DNA from 3 places in the Streptomyces sp. NPDC059679 genome. Region 3 is predicted to be linked to each of the others. Evidence: riboswitches for the same ligand, from Rfam matches in the RefSeq annotation. Region 3 holds a riboswitch; each other region holds the start of a gene.
What was found. A riboswitch is a leader RNA that binds a small molecule or an ion and turns the genes downstream of it on or off. The one in region 3 is predicted to bind thiamine pyrophosphate.
Positions count from the first base shown of each region.

Region 1: another riboswitch for thiamine pyrophosphate. It lies ahead of ACFV2X_RS34550 (thiamine ABC transporter substrate binding subunit); the one in region 3 lies ahead of thiO (glycine oxidase ThiO).
Region 2: another riboswitch for thiamine pyrophosphate. It lies ahead of thiC (phosphomethylpyrimidine synthase ThiC); the one in region 3 lies ahead of thiO (glycine oxidase ThiO).

Region 1 is NZ_JBHWES010000043.1:4,632-11,840, reverse strand. Features, by position in the region: gene frr (ribosome recycling factor) at 1-57, shown strand, start outside; gene ACFV2X_RS34560 (phosphatidate cytidylyltransferase) at 57-1,271, shown strand; gene rlmN (23S rRNA (adenine(2503)-C(2))-methyltransferase RlmN) at 1,353-2,459, shown strand; TPP riboswitch at 2,522-2,626, shown strand; gene ACFV2X_RS34550 (thiamine ABC transporter substrate binding subunit) at 2,621-3,700, shown strand; gene ACFV2X_RS34545 (ABC transporter permease) at 3,799-5,592, shown strand; gene ACFV2X_RS34540 (ABC transporter ATP-binding protein) at 5,592-6,623, shown strand; gene ACFV2X_RS34535 (hypothetical protein) at 6,758-7,048, opposite strand; gene ACFV2X_RS34530 (glycosyltransferase family 4 protein) at 7,161-7,209, shown strand, end outside.
Region 2 is NZ_JBHWES010000103.1:169-5,293, reverse strand. Features, by position in the region: gene ACFV2X_RS51650 (cupin domain-containing protein) at 9-326, shown strand; gene ACFV2X_RS51645 (DUF5326 family protein) at 509-727, shown strand; gene ACFV2X_RS51640 (SsgA family sporulation/cell division regulator) at 1,315-1,752, shown strand; gene ACFV2X_RS51635 (YibE/F family protein) at 1,757-3,112, opposite strand; TPP riboswitch at 3,182-3,326, shown strand; gene thiC (phosphomethylpyrimidine synthase ThiC) at 3,320-5,086, shown strand.
Region 3 is NZ_JBHWES010000052.1:31,070-38,278, forward strand. Features, by position in the region: gene ACFV2X_RS38990 (hypothetical protein) at 1-131, opposite strand, end outside; gene metF (methylenetetrahydrofolate reductase [NAD(P)H]) at 171-1,088, opposite strand; gene thiE (thiamine phosphate synthase) at 1,221-1,871, opposite strand; gene ACFV2X_RS39005 (Rv2175c family DNA-binding protein) at 2,036-2,401, opposite strand; gene ACFV2X_RS39010 (NAD(P)/FAD-dependent oxidoreductase) at 2,516-3,766, opposite strand; TPP riboswitch at 3,908-4,021, shown strand; gene thiO (glycine oxidase ThiO) at 4,018-5,256, shown strand; gene thiS (sulfur carrier protein ThiS) at 5,289-5,489, shown strand; gene ACFV2X_RS39025 (thiazole synthase) at 5,509-6,357, shown strand; gene ACFV2X_RS39030 (SRPBCC domain-containing protein) at 6,383-6,844, shown strand; gene pknB (Stk1 family PASTA domain-containing Ser/Thr kinase) at 7,013-7,209, shown strand, end outside.

The DNA of each region.
Region 1 (7,209 bases), on a different contig from region 3:
GTCGCGCAGGTGGATGAGCTGCTCAAGCACAAGGAAGCCGAGCTCCTCGAGGTCTGATGAACGACTCATCCTGGGGGGCTCCGCCGAGCGCCCGCCTCCGGGGACCGGCCCAGCAGGGACCTTCTCCCTCGCTTCGCGGCAAGGTGCCCTCGCCCTCGGCGGGTCCCGCGCACGACGTGGGCGAGGCGGCGCAGACTCGGCCCATGCCCACCGTGCCCCACGCAGGCGGAGACCCTTGGGATGCCGCCGACCGTGACCGGGGGGCCGCTCGGCCGAGCGGCCCCCTGTTCCGCGACGACCGGGAGCCGGAGCGCGGGCCGCGCCGGCCCGCGGCACACCGGCCGACGCCCCCGGACCGCCCCGACGCCATGCCCTCCGGCAGCGCCGCTCAGCCCGGCGATGCGGGCGGCGCCGACCGGACGGGGAGCGCAGACGTGACGAGCGATGCGAAGAAGAAGAGCGCGGGCCGCAATCTGCCCGCCGCGATAGGGGTGGGCGTCGGCCTCGGCGCGCTGGTCGTCGCCTCGCTCTTCATCTACAAGCCGGTGTTCATCGGCGTCATAGCGGTCGCGGTGGTCGTCGGCCTGTGGGAGCTGACCTCGCGGCTGGCCGAGCGCAAGGACATCCACGTCCCGCTGGTGCCGCTCGCCGTGGGCGGCGTCGCCATGGTGGTCGCCGGTTATGTGCGCGGTGCGGAGGGCGCGTGGGTGGCCGTCGCGCTGACCGCCCTGGCGGTGCTCGTCTGGCGGATGACCGAGCCGCCCGAGAACTACCTCAGGGATGTCACGGCCGGCGTCTTCGCGGCCTTCTATGTGCCGTTCCTGGCCAGCTTTGTCGCACTCATGACCGCGGCCGACGACGGGCCGCGGCGGGTGCTCGTCTTCATGCTGCTGACCGTGGTCAGCGACACCGGTGCGTACGCGGTCGGCTGGCGCTTCGGCCGCCACAAGCTCGCGCCGCGCATCAGCCCCGGCAAGACCCGCGAGGGGCTGCTGGGCGCGATCGCCTTCGCGATGGTCGCGGGCGCGCTGTCCATGCAGTACCTGATCAAGGACGGCGCATGGTGGCAGGGGCTGCTCCTCGGGCTCGCCGTCGCGGTCAGCGCGACCCTCGGCGACCTCGGCGAGTCCATGATCAAGCGTGACCTGGGCATCAAGGACATGGGCAAGCTGCTGCCCGGCCACGGCGGGATCATGGACCGGCTGGACTCCCTGCTGCCCACCGCGCCCGTGGTCTGGCTGCTGATGGTGGTCTTCGTGGGCGGCGGCTGACCGGCCCCACGCCCCGGCCGTTACGGCCTCGTGCCACGCGTGGTACGAGGCCGTACGCACGTCTGCGACACTGGTTGAACCATGCCCAAGCCCGGAGAACTCACATTCGTCGCGCCGCGCGGAGCCAAGAAGCCCCCGCGGCATCTCGCCGACCTCTCGCCCGCCGAGCGCCGCGAGGCCGTCGCCGCCCTCGGCGAGAAGCCCTTCCGGGCCGGCCAGGTGTCGCGCCACTACTTCGCCCACTACAGCCACGACCCGGCCCAGTGGACCGACATCCCGGCCGCCGCGCGCGAGAAGCTGGCGGCCGGGCTGCTGCCGGACCTGATGAGCGTGGTGCGCCACATCAGCTGCGACGACGACACCACCCGTAAGACCCTGTGGCGGCTGTTCGACGGCACGCTCGTGGAGTCCGTGCTGATGCGCTACCCGGACCGGGTCACCATGTGCATCAGCTCCCAGGCGGGCTGCGGCATGAACTGCCCGTTCTGCGCCACCGGCCAGGCGGGCCTGGACCGCAATCTGTCCACCGCCGAGATCGTCCACCAGATCGTCGACGGGATGCGGGCGCTGCGCGACGGTGAGATCCCCGGTGGTCCGGCGCGGCTGTCCAACATCGTCTTCATGGGCATGGGCGAGCCGCTTGCCAACTACAACCGTGTCGTCGGCGCCATCCGCAGGCTGACCGACCCGGAGCCGGACGGCCTCGGCCTGTCCCAGCGCGGCATCACCGTCTCGACCGTCGGGCTGGTGCCGGCGATGCTGCGGTTCGCCGACGAGGGCTTCAAATGCCGTCTCGCGGTGTCGCTGCACGCGCCCGACGACGAGCTGCGCGACACCCTCGTCCCGGTCAACACCCGCTGGAAGGTCCGCGAGGTTCTGGACGCCGCGTGGGAGTACGCGGAGAAGTCGGGTCGTCGCGTCTCCATCGAGTACGCCCTGATCAGGGACATCAACGACCAGGCATGGCGGGCCGACCTGCTGGGTCGGCTGCTCAAGGGCCGCCGGGTGCACGTCAATCTGATCCCGCTCAACCCGACGCCCGGCTCCAAGTGGACCGCGTCCAGGCCCGAGGACGAGAAGGCGTTCGTGGCCGCCCTGGAGGCGCACGGCGTGCCCGTGACCGTCCGGGACACCCGGGGGCAGGAGATCGACGGGGCGTGCGGGCAGCTGGCGGCGGCGGAGCGTTGAGGGCCGGCTGATACGGTGCCCTGGCACCACCTCGTGCGTACATCCACATCTCGTACAAGTGAACATTCCGACAGGGGAGCGCGAACAGCGCTGAGAGTGCGGCTCGGCCGCAGACCCTCGGACCTGATCCGGGTCATACCGGCGTAGGGAGTCAGCCTCATATGAACAGCCGTCTTCGGCATGCCGTCGCCGCCGCCCTCTTCGGCTCGCTCGGCCTCACCACGCTCGTCGCCTGCGGCGAGGACTCCGGCTCCGCCAAAGGCTCCGGCTCCAAGACCGTGAAGCTGGTCTCGCACGACTCGTTCGCCGCGTCCAAGGCCGTGCTGAAGGAGTTCACCCGGCAGACCGGCTACAAGGTGCAGATCCTGCCGGGCGGCGACGCCGGGGCGGCCGTCAACCAGGCGATACTCTCCAAATCACATCCCCAGGGCGACGTTTTCTTCGGGGTCGACAACACCCTGCTCTCCCGCGCGCTCGACAACGACCTGTTCGCCCCCTATCAGGCCAAGGGCCTGGACAAGGTCCCGGCGGCCCTCCAGCTCGACGCGGCCGAGCACCGTGTCACCCCGGTCGACTTCGGCGACATCTGCGTCAACTACGACCGCAAGTACTTCGCCGACAAGAAGCTGGCCCCGCCGAAGACCCTCGACGACCTGACCAAGCCCGCCTACAAGAACCTTCTGGTCACCGAGAACGCGGCCACCTCCTCGCCCGGCCTCGCGTTTCTGCTGGGCACGGCCGCCCGGTACGGCGACGACGGCTGGCAGGGCTACTGGAAGAAGCTCAGGGCCAACGGCGTCGAGGTCGTCGACGGCTGGGAGCAGGCGTACTACGACCGCTTCTCCGGTTCGGCGGGCGGCGCCAAGGGCGACCGGCCGCTGGTCGTCTCGTACGCCTCCAGCCCGCCCGCCGAGGTCGTCGACGCCAAGCCGCGGCCCGCGCAGGCCCCTACGGGGGTCGCGACGGGAACCTGCTTCCGGCAGGTGGAATTCGCCGGACTGTTGAAGGGTGCTTCGAACACCAAGGGCGGCAAGGCGCTGCTGGACTTTCTGCTGACCAAGCGTTTCCAGGAGGACGTGCCGCTCAACATGTACGTCAACCCGGCCCGCGAGGACGCGAAGCTGCCCGAGCTGTTCACGAAGTACGGCGTGAAGATCGCCGACTCGGCCACCCTGGCCCCCCGGAAGATCGCCAAGAACCGTGACCAGTGGGTCAAGGCATGGTCCTCGCTCGTCCTGTAAAGCGACGTGAGCGCCCCGCCGCCGCGCCGGAGGAGGCGAAGGAGCGCACCGGGCGGCGGCGCGCGCGGCTGCGCGGGGCGGCGCTGCGGCTGGCCCTGATGGCCGTGCCCGCCGCCTTCTTCGCGCTGTTCTTCCTCTATCCGGTGGCCGCCATCGTCACCCGCGGGCTGCGCGTCGACGGCCAGTGGCGGCTGGGCCGCATCGGCGACGTGCTCACCGACCCGGCCGTCCTGGACATCCTGTGGTTCACCGGCTGGCAGGCCGCCGCCTCCACCGCCCTGACGCTGGCGGTCGCGCTGCCCGGCGCGTATGTCTTCGCCCGCTTCACCTTCCCCGGCAAGCGGCTGCTGCGAGCCGTGGTGACCGTCCCCTTCGTCCTGCCGACCGTCGTCGCGGGCTCGGCGTTCCTGGCCCTGCTCGGCCACGGCGGGCTGCTGGACAGCCTGTGGGGGGTGCGGCTCGACACCTCCGTATGGGCGATCCTCCTCGCGCACGTCTTCTTCAACTACGCGGTGGTGGTACGGACCGTCGGCGGGCTGTGGGCGCAGCTCGACCCGCGGCAGGAGGAGGCCGCGCGGGTGCTCGGCGCGAGCCGCCTGGCCGCGTGGCGGCGGGTGACGCTGCCGGCGCTGGCGCCCGCCGTGGCGGCCGCGGCGTTGATGGTCTTCCTGTTCACCTTCACCTCCTTCGGCGTCATCCAGATCCTCGGCGGCCCCCGGTACGCCACCCTGGAGGTCGCGATCTACCGGGAGACCGCCCAGCTGCTCGACCTGCCGACCGCCGCCGTGCTGACGCTGGTCCAGTTCGCGGCCGTGGCCGCGGTCCTGGCCCTGCACGCGTGGACCGTACGGCGCCGCGAGGGCGCCCTGAAGCTGGTCGCCCCCGAACAGACCGCGCGCCGCCCCCAGGGCGCGGCCCAATGGGCGCTGCTGTGGGGTGTGCTCGCCGTCGTGGCGCTGCTGATCCTGCTGCCGCTCGCGGTCCTGGTCGAACGGTCCCTGGACGCCCCCGGCGGCTACGGACTCGACTACTACCGTGCCCTCCAGTCGGTGGCGGACAGCGGCGGGACGTTTTTCGTCGCCCCTATGGACGCCGTTTGGAACTCCCTGCGCTACGCCGCCGTCGCGACCGTCTTCGCGGTCGTCGTGGGCGGCTTGGCGGCGGCCGCCCTGACCATCCCGAGTGAGCCAAAGGGCGCGCCGCCCGCGCCGCAGGCGCTGAATGACGCCGTGAAAGCGACGAGACCAAGGGAGCGAGGGCTCGTATCGATATGCGGCTGGCGCCGCGCGCGCGAGCGCAGTGTCGAGGAGCGTCGACACCGGACCCGAGCGCCCGGAGGCGAACCGAGGGTCATCAGGAAGGCGGGCAGACTGGTACGGGGCTTCGACGCGCTGCTGATGCTGCCGCTCGGCACCTCCGCCGTCACCGTCGGCTTCGGCTTTCTCATCGCTCTGGACGAGCCGCCGCTGGACCTGCGCGCCTCATGGATCCTCGTACCGCTCGCGCAGGCCCTGGTGGGCGTGCCCTTCGTCGTACGGACCATGCTGCCCGTGCTGCGCGCGGTGGACCACCGGCTGCGTGAGGCGGCGGCCGTGCTCGGCGCGTCCCCGCTGCGGGCCTGGCGGGAGGTGGACCTGCCACTGGTCGCGCGGGCCCTCGGGGTCGCGGCGGGCTTCGCCTTCGCCGTCTCGCTCGGCGAGTTCGGGGCGACGGTGTTCATCGCCAGGCCCGACCACCCGACCCTCCCGGTCGCTGTCGCCCGCTTCCTCGGCCGGGCCGGGCAGCTCAACTACGGCCAGGCCATGGCCCTGAGCACGATTCTGATGCTGGTGTGCGCGGGCTCCCTGCTGGTACTGGAGCGGATCCGCACCGACCGTTCGGGGGAGTTCTGATGACGCTGCTGCGACTGGACGAGGTGACGGTCCGCTACGGCGAGCGGGCGGCGCTGGACGCCGTGGACCTCCAGGTCGCCGAGCACGAGACGGTGTCGGTGCTGGGGCCCAGCGGCGGCGGCAAGTCCACGCTGCTGCGCGTGGTGGCGGGCCTGGAACGGGCCCACACCGGCCGGGTGTGGCTGGCCGGGCGGGACCAGACGGGGGTGCCCGCCCACCGGCGCGGCGTGGGCCTGATGTTCCAGGACCACCAGCTCTTCCCGCAGCGTGACGTGGGCGGCAACGTCGCCATCGGGCTGCGCATGCGCAAGGTGGCGCGCGCCGAGGCGGAGCGCCGGGTCGCCGAACTGCTGGAACTGGTCGGCCTGCCGGGCGCGCAGCGCCGCGCGATCGCCTCGCTGTCCGGCGGCGAGCAGCAGCGGGTCGCGCTGGCCCGTGCCCTGGCCCCGCGGCCCGAGCTGCTGATGCTGGACGAACCACTGGGCCAGCTCGACCGTGGGCTGCGGGAGCGGCTGGTGGTCGAACTGCGCCAACTTTTCGGCGAACTGGGCACCACGGTCCTCGCGGTCACCCACGACCAGGGAGAGGCGTTCGCGCTCGCGGACCGGGTGCTGGTGATGGACGGCGGGCGCATCGCGCAGACCGGCACCCCGCTGGAGGTTTGGCAGCGGCCCGCCACCGAGTTCGTCGCCCGCTTCCTCGGCTTCGACAACCTGGTTGACGCCACCGTGCACGGCGAGAGCGCCGACACCCGCTGGGGCAAGCTGCCCGTGCCCGACGGCACCCCGCCCGGGCCGTGCCGGCTGCTGGTCCGCCCGGCCGGGGTGCGGCTCACCGCTCCCGAGAAGGGCCTGCCCTGCACGGTGGCGGCGCGCACCTTCCGCGGCGACCGCGTGGCCCTCGTCCTCCAACCGGCGGGCGCGCCGCGCCTGGAGGCGACGTGCGCGCTGCGGGACGCGCCGAAGGAGGGGGAGCGGGTCGGCGTCGCTTTCGACGCGGACGACGTGGTGGTGCTGGGCGCGGGCTCGTAACCACGCGGGGCGTCACCCACGCGTGGCGTCACCCACGCGGGGCGGTGTTCTCGCGTGGAGCGGCGTCGCGGGGCGGCGGAGCTGCGGATCAGCGGTGAGCGGGTCGCGCGCCCCGCGTCCTGGGAGCTGTCGGCCTACCGCATCGTGCAGGAGGCGCTGACCAACGGGGGCTGACGCCGCCACATCAGCGGCGTGGCGGTCATCAGCACACTCACGGCGATCACCCGTGAGTGCCACGGGACCAGCGCAAGCTCCGCGGCCGCACAGCGGATCAGCACCGCTCCGGTGGCCCAGGGGTGGGCGGGGGCGTCGGCCCAGGCGCGCGTCCGCCGTCCGTGGAAGGCGCGCATGGCGCCGTTCTTCGTACCGCGGTGGCGGGCCGCGTCACCGTACGGGTTGATACTCGGGCCCCGTCTTCCGTCCACGGCGTGACCCCTTGTCACACCACGGCGTGATGCCGGAGTTACCTCCTGCGTGTGACGCGGCGGGGCAGGGTCGTTCGTAGCCTCGGGCCGTATGACCGAGCAGCCACGCGGGATGCCGCGCACCCTCGTGATCACCAATGACTTTCCGCCGCGCCAGGGTG
Region 2 (5,125 bases), on a different contig from region 3:
AGAGGCGAATGAAGGCGTTCCGGCTGGACGAGCTGGAGGCGGAGCGTGCCGCGAACGACGGTGCGTATCTGCAGTTCCTGCGCGAGCGGAACATGTCCGTCGGGCTGTACGCGCTGGACGCGGGCCAGACCGATCCACAGCAGCCGCACGGCCAGGACGAGGTGTACCTGGTGGTGAGCGGGCGGGCGTCGATCACGGTGGGCATGGAGACCACACAGGTGGCGCGCGGCAGCGTCGTGTACGTACCGGCCGGTGTGGCGCACAAGTTCCACCACATCACGGAGGACCTGCGGGTCATGGTGGTCTTCTCCCCGCCGGAGAGCTGATTCTCCGACTGGGAGCTGATGCGCCCGCCCCGCGTCCCGTAGGGGTTCGGTCAGGGGAGGACGGGGGACGCGGGGCCTGTGTTGGCTTGTCGGCCGTCCTAGCATCGAAGGCGGGGGATGCGGGCCGGCACAGACGCTGTCGGTCCGGACCGACTCGCTCAGCGAAGAAAGCAGGGACCGACGTGGCGACGAAGGGCATATTTCAGGGCTTGCCGTGGTGGGTGACATGGGTCGCAGTTCCGATCCTCGTGCTGGCCGTGTTCGGCGGGCTGATCATGAGCGTGGTCGGCTTCGTCGTCGGTCTGGTCTTCAAGGCCCTGCTGCTGGTGGCGCTCGTCGCCGGTCTGATCTACCTCGTGCGGAAGTTCAGCTCGTCCTCGTCGTCCCGCGGCGACTGGTGACCCCGCGCGGCGGCTGCGCCGCCGCGGGCCTCACGTACGCCACAGACCGCGGCCGCGTCGTCGCGCGCCGCGGGTACACCGCGGGTCTCGGGTACGCCGCGTGGGGGATACGCGCGTTCCAAACCTCAGCTTGACGGCACCGTTCCGGTTAGAGTTCGAGTGCTCGACGTCTCCCGTTCCGGGCGTCTGCCTCGCAACACACCCCGGGGGTGCCTGTTGACGAAAGCAATCATGGCCGCGGCCGGTGAACCGGCTCCGAACTCCCACGTCATAGGCCGGCGCCGCCCCGCCCGGCCCGGCGAGCGGATGCGCCCGCCCGCGCCGATTTTCTTGATCGCAGCCGCGCGAACAGCCGCGGCAACTCTGGCCATTTCCAGTCCCTCACATGAGGCAAACCGACTCCGCCCCGCAGTCGAGTCGCTACGCTCCAGAGTCGGCCGAGATATCAGCACCCTCTCAATCCCTATCAATATCTGAAAATTCACTTCTTATGGCCCGCTGGAGCTAGGCGGACCATGGCGTCAAGAGGCCAGGCCGTTCAAACCTGGCCATTCGCAATCAACTCGGGGCGGCGAACGATGCGTGACATGCGCGACACAGTCCAGGCAGAAGTGACGATGACCTTCCTGGTCTCCCAGGACCTCTCCTTCCGGATCCCGGTCGAGCTGTCCTACGACAGCAGCGACCCGTACGCAGTCGAGATCACCTTCCATCTGCCCGGCGACGCGCCCGTCAGCTGGGCCTTCGCCCGGGAGTTGCTATTGGACGGATTGAGCAAACCCTCGGGCGAGGGCGATGTGCGCATCGCCCCCGCCTCACCGGAGGGGCTTTCGGACGTCTTCATCAGGCTCCAAGTGGGGGCCGAGCGGGCGCTGTTCCGGGCCGGCGCCGCCCCGCTGGTGGCCTTCCTGGACCGTACGGACCGGGTGGTTCCGTTCGGCCAGGAGCAGGCGGCCTGCGATCCGGTCGGCGACCTGGACGCGGAGCTCGACCGGATCCTCGCGGAGGACCGGTACGCCGGCTAGCGCGTCAGCGCCCGCGCGCCCGGCGCCGCCGTCCGCGTCCGCCCCGGCCCCCGTGGCCCCCCTGCTCCGCGCCGCCCTGTGGCGCGCGGTCCGCGGAGACCACGAGCGCGGCGAGCGCGGTGGTCACCGGCACCGAGGCGACGAGGCCGATGCTGCCCACGAGCGTCCGTACGATCTCCTCCGCGACGATCTCGCTCGTCGCCACCGCCCCCACTCCGCTGTCCGCGATCGAGAACAGGAGCAGCAGCGGCAGCGAGGCGCCCGCGTACGCGAGGACCAGGGTGTTCACGACGGACGCGATATGGTCCCGCCCGATGCGCATCGCGGCCGCGTACAGCTTGCGCCAGCCCGCCGTGGGGTCCGCCTCCCTGAGCTCCCACACCGCGGAGGTCTGGGTGACGGTCACGTCGTCCAGCACCCCCAAAGACCCGATGATCACCCCGGCCAGCAGCAGACCGCGGATCTCGATATTCGGATAGAGGCCGTGGACCAGCCCCGTCTGGTCGTCGGTGTTGCCCGTCAGGCTGGCCCAGCCGATGAACAGCGAGCCCAGCAGGCCGATCAGCAGCAGTGAGATGAGCGTGCCGAGCACGGCGACCGATGTACGCGCCGTCAGCCCATGGCACATGTACAGCGCGATGAGCATGATCGCGCTGCCCCCCACGATCGCGACGACCAGCGGGTTGGAGCCGTCGAGGATCGCCGGGAGGATGAACAGCGTCAGCACCCCGAAGCTGACCGCGAGCGCCACCAGCGCGAAGACGCCGCGCAGCCGCCCGACGACCACGACCGCGAGCGCGAACAGCCCGGCGAGCAGCGCCATGGGCAGCGCCCGGTCGACGTCCGAGACGGAGTACTGCAGATTCTTGGGTGCCTTGGGCGCGTACGCCAGCTTCAGCTTCTGACCGGCGTCGTACTTGCGGGACGCGTTCGGCTGGACGATTTCTTCAAAGGTGCGGCCTTTGTCCTTGCCAGAGGTGACCTCGATGGTCGCCTTCTCGCAGATGGTGTCCTTGCCGGATCCGCCGGCCGCGCCCGCCGCGTTCTCCTGGCCGGCGGCATCCTGACCCGGCTCGGTGGGCTGCTGCGGCTGGGCGTTGACGTCGGCGCAGTTGACCTCCTCGACCTTCACCACCCGCCCGGCCACGGTCTGCTGGTCGAAGCCGAGCCCGCTGCGCTCATGGGCCTTGTGGTCGGGCGTACCGCCCGGCCACAGCACGATCAGCCCGGCGACGACGGCCGCCGCGAAGGGGATGAGGACGGCCGCGATGACCTTGCGCAGATGGGCGGAGACAGGCGTGGCCGGGCCGTGGCTGTGCGAATGTCCGGGCGCATGGCTCTCCTGCGATGTCGAGGTCACCGTCAGATCATCGCAAGAGCGAGGGCCCTCTGTTCAGCGCCGCCGGACAACCGTTAGCGTGGGTGACACCTTTGCAATCGCGGGAGCTCGGAGCACCGGGCTGAGAGGGCGCTGATTGTGTCGGCCCGGGGAGGAACTCCCGGGCCCCATGCTGCGCCGACCGCTGAACCTGTTACCGGGTAATGCCGGCGTAGGGAGTGGGTCTCAATGACTCTGCAGGATGCACGCACGCCCGAAATGCGCGAGTTCGGCTGGCATAAGGGATATGTCACAGGCTCGCGACCGGACCTCCAGGTCCCGGTCCGCCGAGTGCACCTCACCAATGGCCAGGACGTCACGCTGTACGACACCTCCGGCCCGTACACCGACCCCCAGATCGAGACAGATGTCCGCCGCGGCCTCGCGCCGCTGCGGCAGAACTGGATCCTCGCCCGCGGCGACACCGAAGAGTACGCGGGCCGCCCCGTCCGCCCAGAGGACGACGGCATCAAGCACACCGCGCCGCGCGGCGGGCTGCGCAACCTCGACGCGGTCTTCCCTGGCCGCCCCCGCCAGCCCCGCCGGGGCCGGGACGGCGCCGCCGTGACCCAGCTCGCGTATGCGCGCCAGGGCGAGATCACCGCGGAGATGGAGTACGTGGCGCTCCGCGAGAATGTCTCCCCCGAGGTGGTCCGCGAGGAGATCGCGGCCGGCCGGGCGGTCCTCCCGGCCAACGTCAACCACCCGGAGATCGAGCCGATGATCATCGGCAAGCGATTCCTGGTGAAGGTCAACGCCAACATCGGCAACTCCGCCGTCACCTCCTCCATCGAGGAGGAGGTCGAGAAGATGACCTGGGCGACCCGCTGGGGCGCCGACACGGTCATGGACCTCTCCACCGGCCGCAATATCCACACCACCCGCGAGTGGGTGCTGCGCAACTCCCCCGTCCCCATCGGCACGGTGCCGCTCTACCAGGCGCTGGAGAAGGTCGACGGCAAGGCTGAGGAGCTGACCTGGGAGATCTACAAGGACACCGTCATCGAACAGGCCGAGCAGGGCGTCGACTACATGACGGTGCACGCGGGCGTACGACTGCCGTACGTCCCGCTGACCGCCCGCCGCAAGACCGGCATCGTCTCGCGCGGCGGCTCCATCATGGCGGCGTGGTGCCTGGCCCACCACAAGGAGTCGTTCCTCTATACCCACTTCGAGGAGCTCTGCGAGATCCTCGCCGCGTACGACGTCACCTACTCGCTGGGCGACGGACTGCGCCCCGGCTCGATCGCCGACGCCAACGACGAGGCGCAGTTCGCGGAGTTGCGCACGCTCGGCGAACTCAACCGGATCGCCAAGCGGCACGACGTCCAGACGATGATCGAGGGCCCGGGCCATGTCCCGATGCACAAGATCAAGGAGAACATCGACCTCCAGCAGGAGATCTGCGAGGAGGCCCCCTTCTACACCCTCGGCCCGCTCACCACCGATATCGCCCCCGCCTACGACCACATCACCTCGGGCATCGGCGCGGCGATGATCGCCTGGTGGGGCACGGCGATGCTCTGCTACGTCACGCCGAAGGAGCACCTGGGCCTGCCCGACCGCGACGACGTCAAGACCGGCGTCATCACGTACAAGATCGCCGCCCACGCGGCCGATCTCGCCAAGGGCCACCCCGGCGCCCAGGAGTGGGACGACGCCCTGTCCGACGCCCGCTTCGAATTCCGCTGGGAGGACCAGTTCAACCTGGCCCTCGACCCGGACACGGCCCGCTCCTTCCACGATGAGACGCTGCCGGCGGAACCGGCGAAGACGGCGCACTTCTGCTCCATGTGCGGGCCGAAGTTCTGCTCGATGAAGATCAGCAGAAGCATCACAGAGCAGTTCGGCGGCGACGCCGACGCGACGCCTGAGGAGATCGAGGCGGGAATGCTCAAGAAGTCCAAGGAGTTCGCTGAGGCGGGCAACCGCGTCTATCTGCCGATCGCCGACTGATCCCGAGCCGCGCTGCGCGCTGCGGGCTTTTTCGTCAGT
Region 3 (7,209 bases):
GCCACCACACCGAGGAAACCGGTGAAGGCGAGGAGCCGCCAGCGCAGCCGCGCCTTGTACTGCAGCAGTACCTCTCCCAGCAACCACAGCGCGACCACGCCGAACGCGATGTAGAGGACCGTCCAGCCCATGCCCGCCCCTCTCGTGCGGCCGCCCCTCGGCTGCCGTCCTCAGGACCGCTGATGCAGTCCCAGATTCTCGTAGATCTCCAGCGTCGCCGGGGAGTGGTTCAGCGTAATGAAGTGAAGTCCGGGGATCTCCTCGGCCATCAACCGCGCGCACAATTCCGTGGCGTAGTCGATTCCGATCGAGCGTACAGCCGCCGCGTCGTCCTTCACCGCCAGGATCCGCTCCGCGAGGTCGGGCGGGAAGGCGGCATTGCTCAGCTGCGCGAAGCGCTCGATCTGCTTCACGTTTGTGACGGGCATGATTTCAGGGATGATCGGCGTCGTACAGCCCGTGGCGGCGACCCGGTCGCGCAGCCGCAGATAGTCCTCGGCGTAGAAGAACATCTGGGTGATCGCGAAGTCCGCGCCCGCGCGGCACTTGTCGACGAAGTGGCGGACGTCGGTGTCCCAGTCCGCCGAGCGCGGGTGCATCTCGGGGAAGGCCGCGACGCCGACGCAGAAGTCGCCCGACTCCTTGATCAGCTCGACCAGTTCGGCGGCGTAACCGACGCCGTCGGGGTGGCGGATCCACTCGCCCATCGGGTCGCCGGGCGGGTCGCCGCGCAGCGCCAGCATGTTGCGGATTCCGGCGCCCGCGTACTGCCCGATGACGTTGCGGAGCTCGGCGCGGGAGTGGTTGACGGCGGTGAGGTGGGCGACCGGGGTGAGCGTGGTGTCGGTCGCGATGCGCTCGGTGACGCGCACGGTCCCCTCACGGGAGGAGCCGCCCGCTCCGTAGGTCACGGAGACGAAGGTCGGCGAGACGGCTTCGAGCCGACGGATGGCGTTCCACAGCGTCTGTTCTCCCTTCTCCGTCTTCGGGGCGAAGAATTCGAAGGAGTACGACTGCTCGCCTGATGCGAGCAGATCACGCACCGTCCGCGCGCGATCCGTCCTGGTGGAGGCTGTGCCAAGGGCCATACGGGAAGGTTAGCCAGCGGTGCGGCACACGGACAGCGGGCGGGGGTGTTATGCCCCTTTCGCCGGGTCTTGGTCCGTACTGCGGACACTTTGCCGACGACGAGGCCGACACCGAGTGGACCGACACGCCTCTCACAGGTCGCGGGCGCGCACCCGCTTGGCGAGCTCGGCGGTGGCCGCGCCGGGGTCCTCGGCCCCGGTGATCGCCCGTACCACGACGATCCGCCGCGCGCCCGCCTCCAGCACCTCGTCCAGGTTCGAGGCGTCGATTCCGCCGATGGCGAACCAGGGCCGAGCGGGCTTCAGGGCGGCCGTGTGGCGCACCAGCGACAGGCCCGGGGCGGACCGCCCCGGCTTGGTGGGGGTGGGCCAGCAGGGCCCGGTGCAGAAGTAGTCGACGCCCGGCTCGGCGGCCGCGGCCTCCGCCTCGGCCGGTGCGTGGGTGGACCGCCCGATCAGCACATCCGCGCCGAGGATCGCGCGCGCCGACGGGACCGGCAGATCACCCTGGCCCAGGTGCAGCACATCGGAGCCGATGGCATGGGCGACGTCCGCCCGGTCGTTGACCGCCAGCAGCTTGCCGTGGCGGCGGCAGGCGTCGGCGAACACCGCGAGATGGTCAAGCTCCTCGCGGGCCTCCATGCCCTTGTCACGCAGCTGGACGATGTCCACTCCCGACCCCAGGACGGCGTCCAGGAACTCCGGCAGATCGCCCTGGCGCCGGCGGGCGTCGGTGCACAGATAGACCCGGGCATCGGCAAGCTGCTCGCGGGCGGTGGTGATGGCCATTGGGACGGCTTTCCCCCTGGATCGGCGGCGTTCCGGCCGCGTGTGGGCGGCGTGTCGGCGGCGTACGGACCGGAGCGGCCGGCCCGTACGCCGCGGGTGGTGATTCAGACGATGACGGTACGGATGGTGCGGTGGGTCAGCGGCGGCTCAGCCGCGGCTCAGACGGCGAGCGCCTGGGCGCGGCGCTTGACCTCGGTGCCGCGATTCTCGTGCAGGGCCTGAGCCGGGGTGCCGGGCAGGCTCGGGTCCGGGGTGAAGAGCCACTCCAGCATCTCCTCGTCGCTGAAGCCGTCGTCCCTCAGCAGCGTCAGGGTGCCCACCAGGCCCTTGACGACCTTTCCGGCACCGATGAACTCGGCGGGGACCTGGAGCACCCGATTCTCGCCACGGCGCACTGCGATCAGCTGACCCTCCTTGACCAGCTGCCGCACGCGCGTCACCTCGACACCGAGCCGTTCGGCGATGTCGGGGAGGGTGAGCCAGGCGGGGACGAGAGCATCGATCTTTGCGTCAATCTCGGTCACGGGACAAGCCTGCCATCTGGGACTGACAGTGGGTAGTCGGGCACCGGGCAAGGCGCCGTCGACACCGCCGTCAGCCGCGCCGCTGCCAAGGTCACCGCAGGGGCGCGCCGAGGGTCACAGGACCGCCGACTTGAGCGGCACCGACGGGTCCGCGGCGAGGGCGCGGTCCAGCCGGGAGCCCTGCTCGATCAGCTTGCGGCCCTGGGCCAGATCGCGCGGACGGCCGACGGCCAGCAGGGCGACCAGCGCCCCGTCGCGCAGCCAGCACACCGACCATGCCGCGCCCTCCGGGTCGCCGCGCCAGACGAGTTCGTCGGCGGCGGCGTGGTGGCCCACGTACTGCACGAAGCGGCCGAACTGCTCGGACCAGAAATACGGCACCGGGTCGTAGACCGAACCGGTGAAATGCGCGGTCCGGCTGCCGACCACATTGGCGGCGACGGTGCGCGGCCCCTGGAGGGCGTTGTCCCAGTGGTGCACCAGCAGCCGCTCGCCGTAGCGCGCGGAAGGGAACGACGCGCAGTCCCCGACGGCGTAGACGTCGGGCGCCGAGGTGCGCAGCTGTTCGTCGGCGGCGACGGACCGGTCCGGGGCCAGCTCGACGCCCGAGCCCGCCAGCCAGCCCGTGGCGGGCCGCGCCCCGATGCCGACGACCACCGCGTCCGCGCTCAGCCGGGCGCCGTCCTGGAGCAGCACCCCCTGCTCGTCCACGGAGGCCACCTGCGCGCCGGTGACCAGCTCGACGCCGTAGTCGGCGTACCAGCCGGCCATGGGGGCGGCGACCTCGGCCGGGAGGGCGCCCGCCAGCGGGCGGTCGGCGGCCTCCACGACGGTCACGGCGCAGCCCGCCTCGCGCGCCGCCGTGGCGAACTCCGCGCCGATCCAGCCCGCCCCGACCACCACGATCTCGCGCTGCCCGGCGAGCACCGGACGCAGCCGCTCCGCGTCGTCGAGCGTGCGCAGCAGATGCACACCGGGCACGCCCTCGCCGCCGGGCAGGGTGATCGGCTCGGCGCCGGTGGCGATCACCAGGACGTCGTACGACACCGGGCCCGACGCGGTCTCCAGCCGCCGCGCGCCGGTGTCCAGGCCGGTCACGGACACCCCGAGCCGCAGCTCGACGCCGAGCGCGGCGAAGTCCACGTCGAAGGCGGAGCCCTCGGCCTTGCCGAGCAGCACGGCCTTGGACAGCGGCGGCCGGTCGTACGGCTGGTGCGCCTCGGCACCGAGCAGCAGGATGCCGCCGGTCCAGCCCTGGTCGCGCAGCGCGACAGCGGTCTGCACCCCGGCCATTCCCGCGCCGACGATCACCACTTGCTGCCCGGTGCCCCCCGGGGACGCCGACTTCGTCGTCTCATCGCTCACACGATCACTGTAGGGCGGCGCACGGGGCGCACCGGAGAACCGACTGACGAGATCTCGGGCACAGGAGCGGCCGGGACCCCGGACCGCCCGGCCGGGCTCGCCCTTCCGGGCAGTTCGGAGCTCGTACTAGGGTTGGCGGGACGAAGCACTCGCGGGAGCCCGACGCAGCGGGCTGAGAGGGAGGCTGAAGCGGCCTCCGACCGTACGAACCTGATCCGGGTCATGCCGGCGAAGGGAGGGGCGTTACGCCCATGCACGCATCTCGCACACCCTCGTGTACGGGGCCGGAGGGGCCGTCGGAGGGGCCGCCGGGCCGGCCGTACGACGCGCTGGTCGTCGGAGGCGGCATCATCGGCCTGGTCACGGCGTGGCGGGCGGCCCGGCGGGGCCTGCGCACCGCCGTCGCCGACCCGGCGCCGGGCGGCGGCGCGGCCCAGGTGGCGGCCGGAATGCTCGCGGCCGTCACCGAGCTCCACTACGGCGAGCAGACGCTGCTCGCCCTCAACCTCGCCTCCGCGCGCCGCTATCCGGAGTTCGTGGCCGAGCTGGAGGAGGCGAGCGGCCAGGACGTCGGCTTCCGCACCTGCGGCACGCTCGCCGTGGCCTTCGACCCCGACGACCGCGCCCACCTGCGCGAGCTCCATGACTTCCAGCGGCGGCTCGGGCTGGAGTCGCAGTGGCTGACAGGGCGCGAATGCCGGCGCCTGGAGCCGATGCTCGCGCCGGGCGTACGCGGGGGCCTGCGCGTCGACGGGGACCACCAGGTCGACCCGCGGCGGCTGGCGGCGGCACTGCTGACCGCGTGCGAGCGGGCCGGCGTGGTCTTCCACCGCGCCCGCGCGGAACGGCTCACGCTCGCGGCGGACCGCGCCACCGGCGTCGAACTCGCCGACGGCACACGGCTGGCGGCCGAGCAAACCGTACTGGCCGCGGGCAGCTTCAGCGGACGGCTCGCGGGCGTCCCCGAGGGCGCGCTGCCCCCCGTACGCCCCGTCAAGGGCCAGGTGCTGCGGCTGCGCGTACCGCCCGCGTACGCACCGTTCCTGTCCCGGACCGTACGGGCCGAGGTGCGCGGCGGACATGTCTATCTGGTGCCGCGCGAGAACGGCGAGCTGGTCGTCGGCGCCACCTCGGAAGAGCTCGGCTGGGACACCACGGTCACCGCGGGCGGCGTCTACGAACTGCTGCGCGACGCGCATGAGCTGGTGCCCGGCATCACCGAGCTGCCGCTCGTCGAGACCCGCGCCGGGCTGCGCCCCGGCTCCCCCGACAACGCGCCGCTGCTCGGCCCCAGCGCGCTGCCCGGCCTGCTCGTGGCCACCGGCCACTACCGCAACGGCGTCCTCCTCACGCCCGTCACGGGCGACGTCATGGCCGAGGTGCTGACGCACGGCGAACTCCCGGACGAGGCCCGGCCGTTCTCCCCGCTGCGCTTCCCGGCCACGCCCATCGGCCCCACCACCCCCGTACCGCAGGAGCAGCCCATATGAGCGCCTCCACGCCCGGCCCGCCCGCCGCCTCCATGACCGTCTCCGTGAACGGTGAGCCCCGCGAGCTCCCCGGCGGCACCACCCTCGACCTGCTGGTCGCGGAGCTGACCCCGGCGCGCTCGGGGGTCGCCGCGGCCGTCAACGAACAGGTCGTCCCGCGCGGCCAGTGGCCCGCCACCCCACTCGGCGACGGAGACCGGGTCGAAGTCCTCACCGCGGTCCAAGGAGGCTGAACCCCAGATGGCCGAGACGATGCACGACACGACGTACGCCACCCCCCTCCGCCCCGAACCGGCACCGGACCCGGACCCGGACCCGCTCACCATCGCGGGCACCGCCTTCTCCTCCCGCCTGATCATGGGCACCGGCGGCGCGCCCAGCCTGGAGGTCATGGAGCGCTCGCTGCTCGCCTCCGGTACGGAGCTGACCACCGTCGCGATGCGCCGCCTGGATCCCACCGTCCAGGGCTCGGTCCTGTCGGTGCTCGACCGGCACGGCATCCGCGTGCTGCCCAACACCGCCGGGTGCTTCACGGCCGGTGAGGCGGTGCTGACCGCCCGGCTGGCGCGGGAGGCGCTGGGCACCGACTGGGTCAAGCTGGAGGTGGTGGCCGACGAGCGCACCCTGCTCCCCGACCCGGTCGAGCTGCTGGACGCCGCCGAGACGCTGGTCGACGACGGTTTCACCGTCCTGCCGTACACCAACGACGACCCGGTCCTGGCCCGCAGGCTGGAGGACGCAGGCTGCGCCGCGATCATGCCGCTGGGCTCCCCCATCGGCTCCGGCCTCGGCATCCGCAATCCGCACAACTTCCAGCTGATCGTCGAGCGCGCCACGGTCCCGGTGATCCTGGACGCGGGGGCGGGCACCGCCTCGGACGCCGCGCTCGCCATGGAGCTGGGCTGCGCGGCGGTGATGCTCGCATCCGCCGTCACCCGTGCCCAGGAGCCCATCCTGATGGCCGAGGCCATGCGGTACGCGGTCCGGGCCGGCCGGCTGGCCCACCGCGCCGGCCGTATCCCGCGCCGCCATTTCGCCCACGCCTCCTCACCCGGGGAGGGGCTGGCCGCGCTGGACCCGGAGCGCCCGGCGTTCGGGTAGGGCGGTGAGCGGTTAGCGTGGTGACATGGGTGGCATGGTGGCCGACCGGATCGAGCGCGAGGTGTACGTCCAAGCGCCCGTCGACCGCGTATGGCGGGTGCTGACGACCCCCGAGCACATCCGCGTCTGGTACGCGTTCGAGGGGTGCGAGATCGACCCGCGCCCCGGCGGGACGCTCCGCTTCCGCTGGGATGAGCAGGGGGAGTTCCACGGCAGGGTGGAGAAGGCGGTGCCGGACGCGCTGTTCCGCTTCCGGCTCGCCAGCGAACCGGACCGCGCCCTCGGCGCGGAACCGGGCGACTCGACCCTGGTGGAGTTCGCGCTCTCCGCCGAGGGCCCCGGCACCCGGCTCCGACTGACCGAGAGCGGCATCCAGGAGCTCGCGGTGCCGGACGCCGCGAAGGCCAAGCACACGGAGTACGCCGCCGCGACCTGGGCCACCGCACTGGAGGAGCTGTCCGCGCTGGCCGCCGCGTCACACAACTAGGGCACGCGCACAACCAGGGCACAGCCAAGACACGAAGGCACCCGCGAGGCACAACAAGGGTGAAGCCGACCCCGCCGCGGCGCCCGGTGTCACCGTTCGGCACCAGTCCCGTGCCCGGGCCTGGCAGGTGAACCCTGCGTGTCGTGTCGGCTCGTAGACTGCTCTCTCGTGGATACGACCCTGCATGACCCCTTGGTCGGACAGCTGCTCGACGGCCGCTACCGCGTCGAGGCGCGCATCGCCGTGGGCGGCATGGCGACGGTCTACCGCGCCGTCGACACGCGGCTCGACCGCGTACTGGCCCTCAAGGTGATGCATCAGTCGCTCGCCACCGACGACGCCTTCGTCGAGCGCTTCATCCGCGA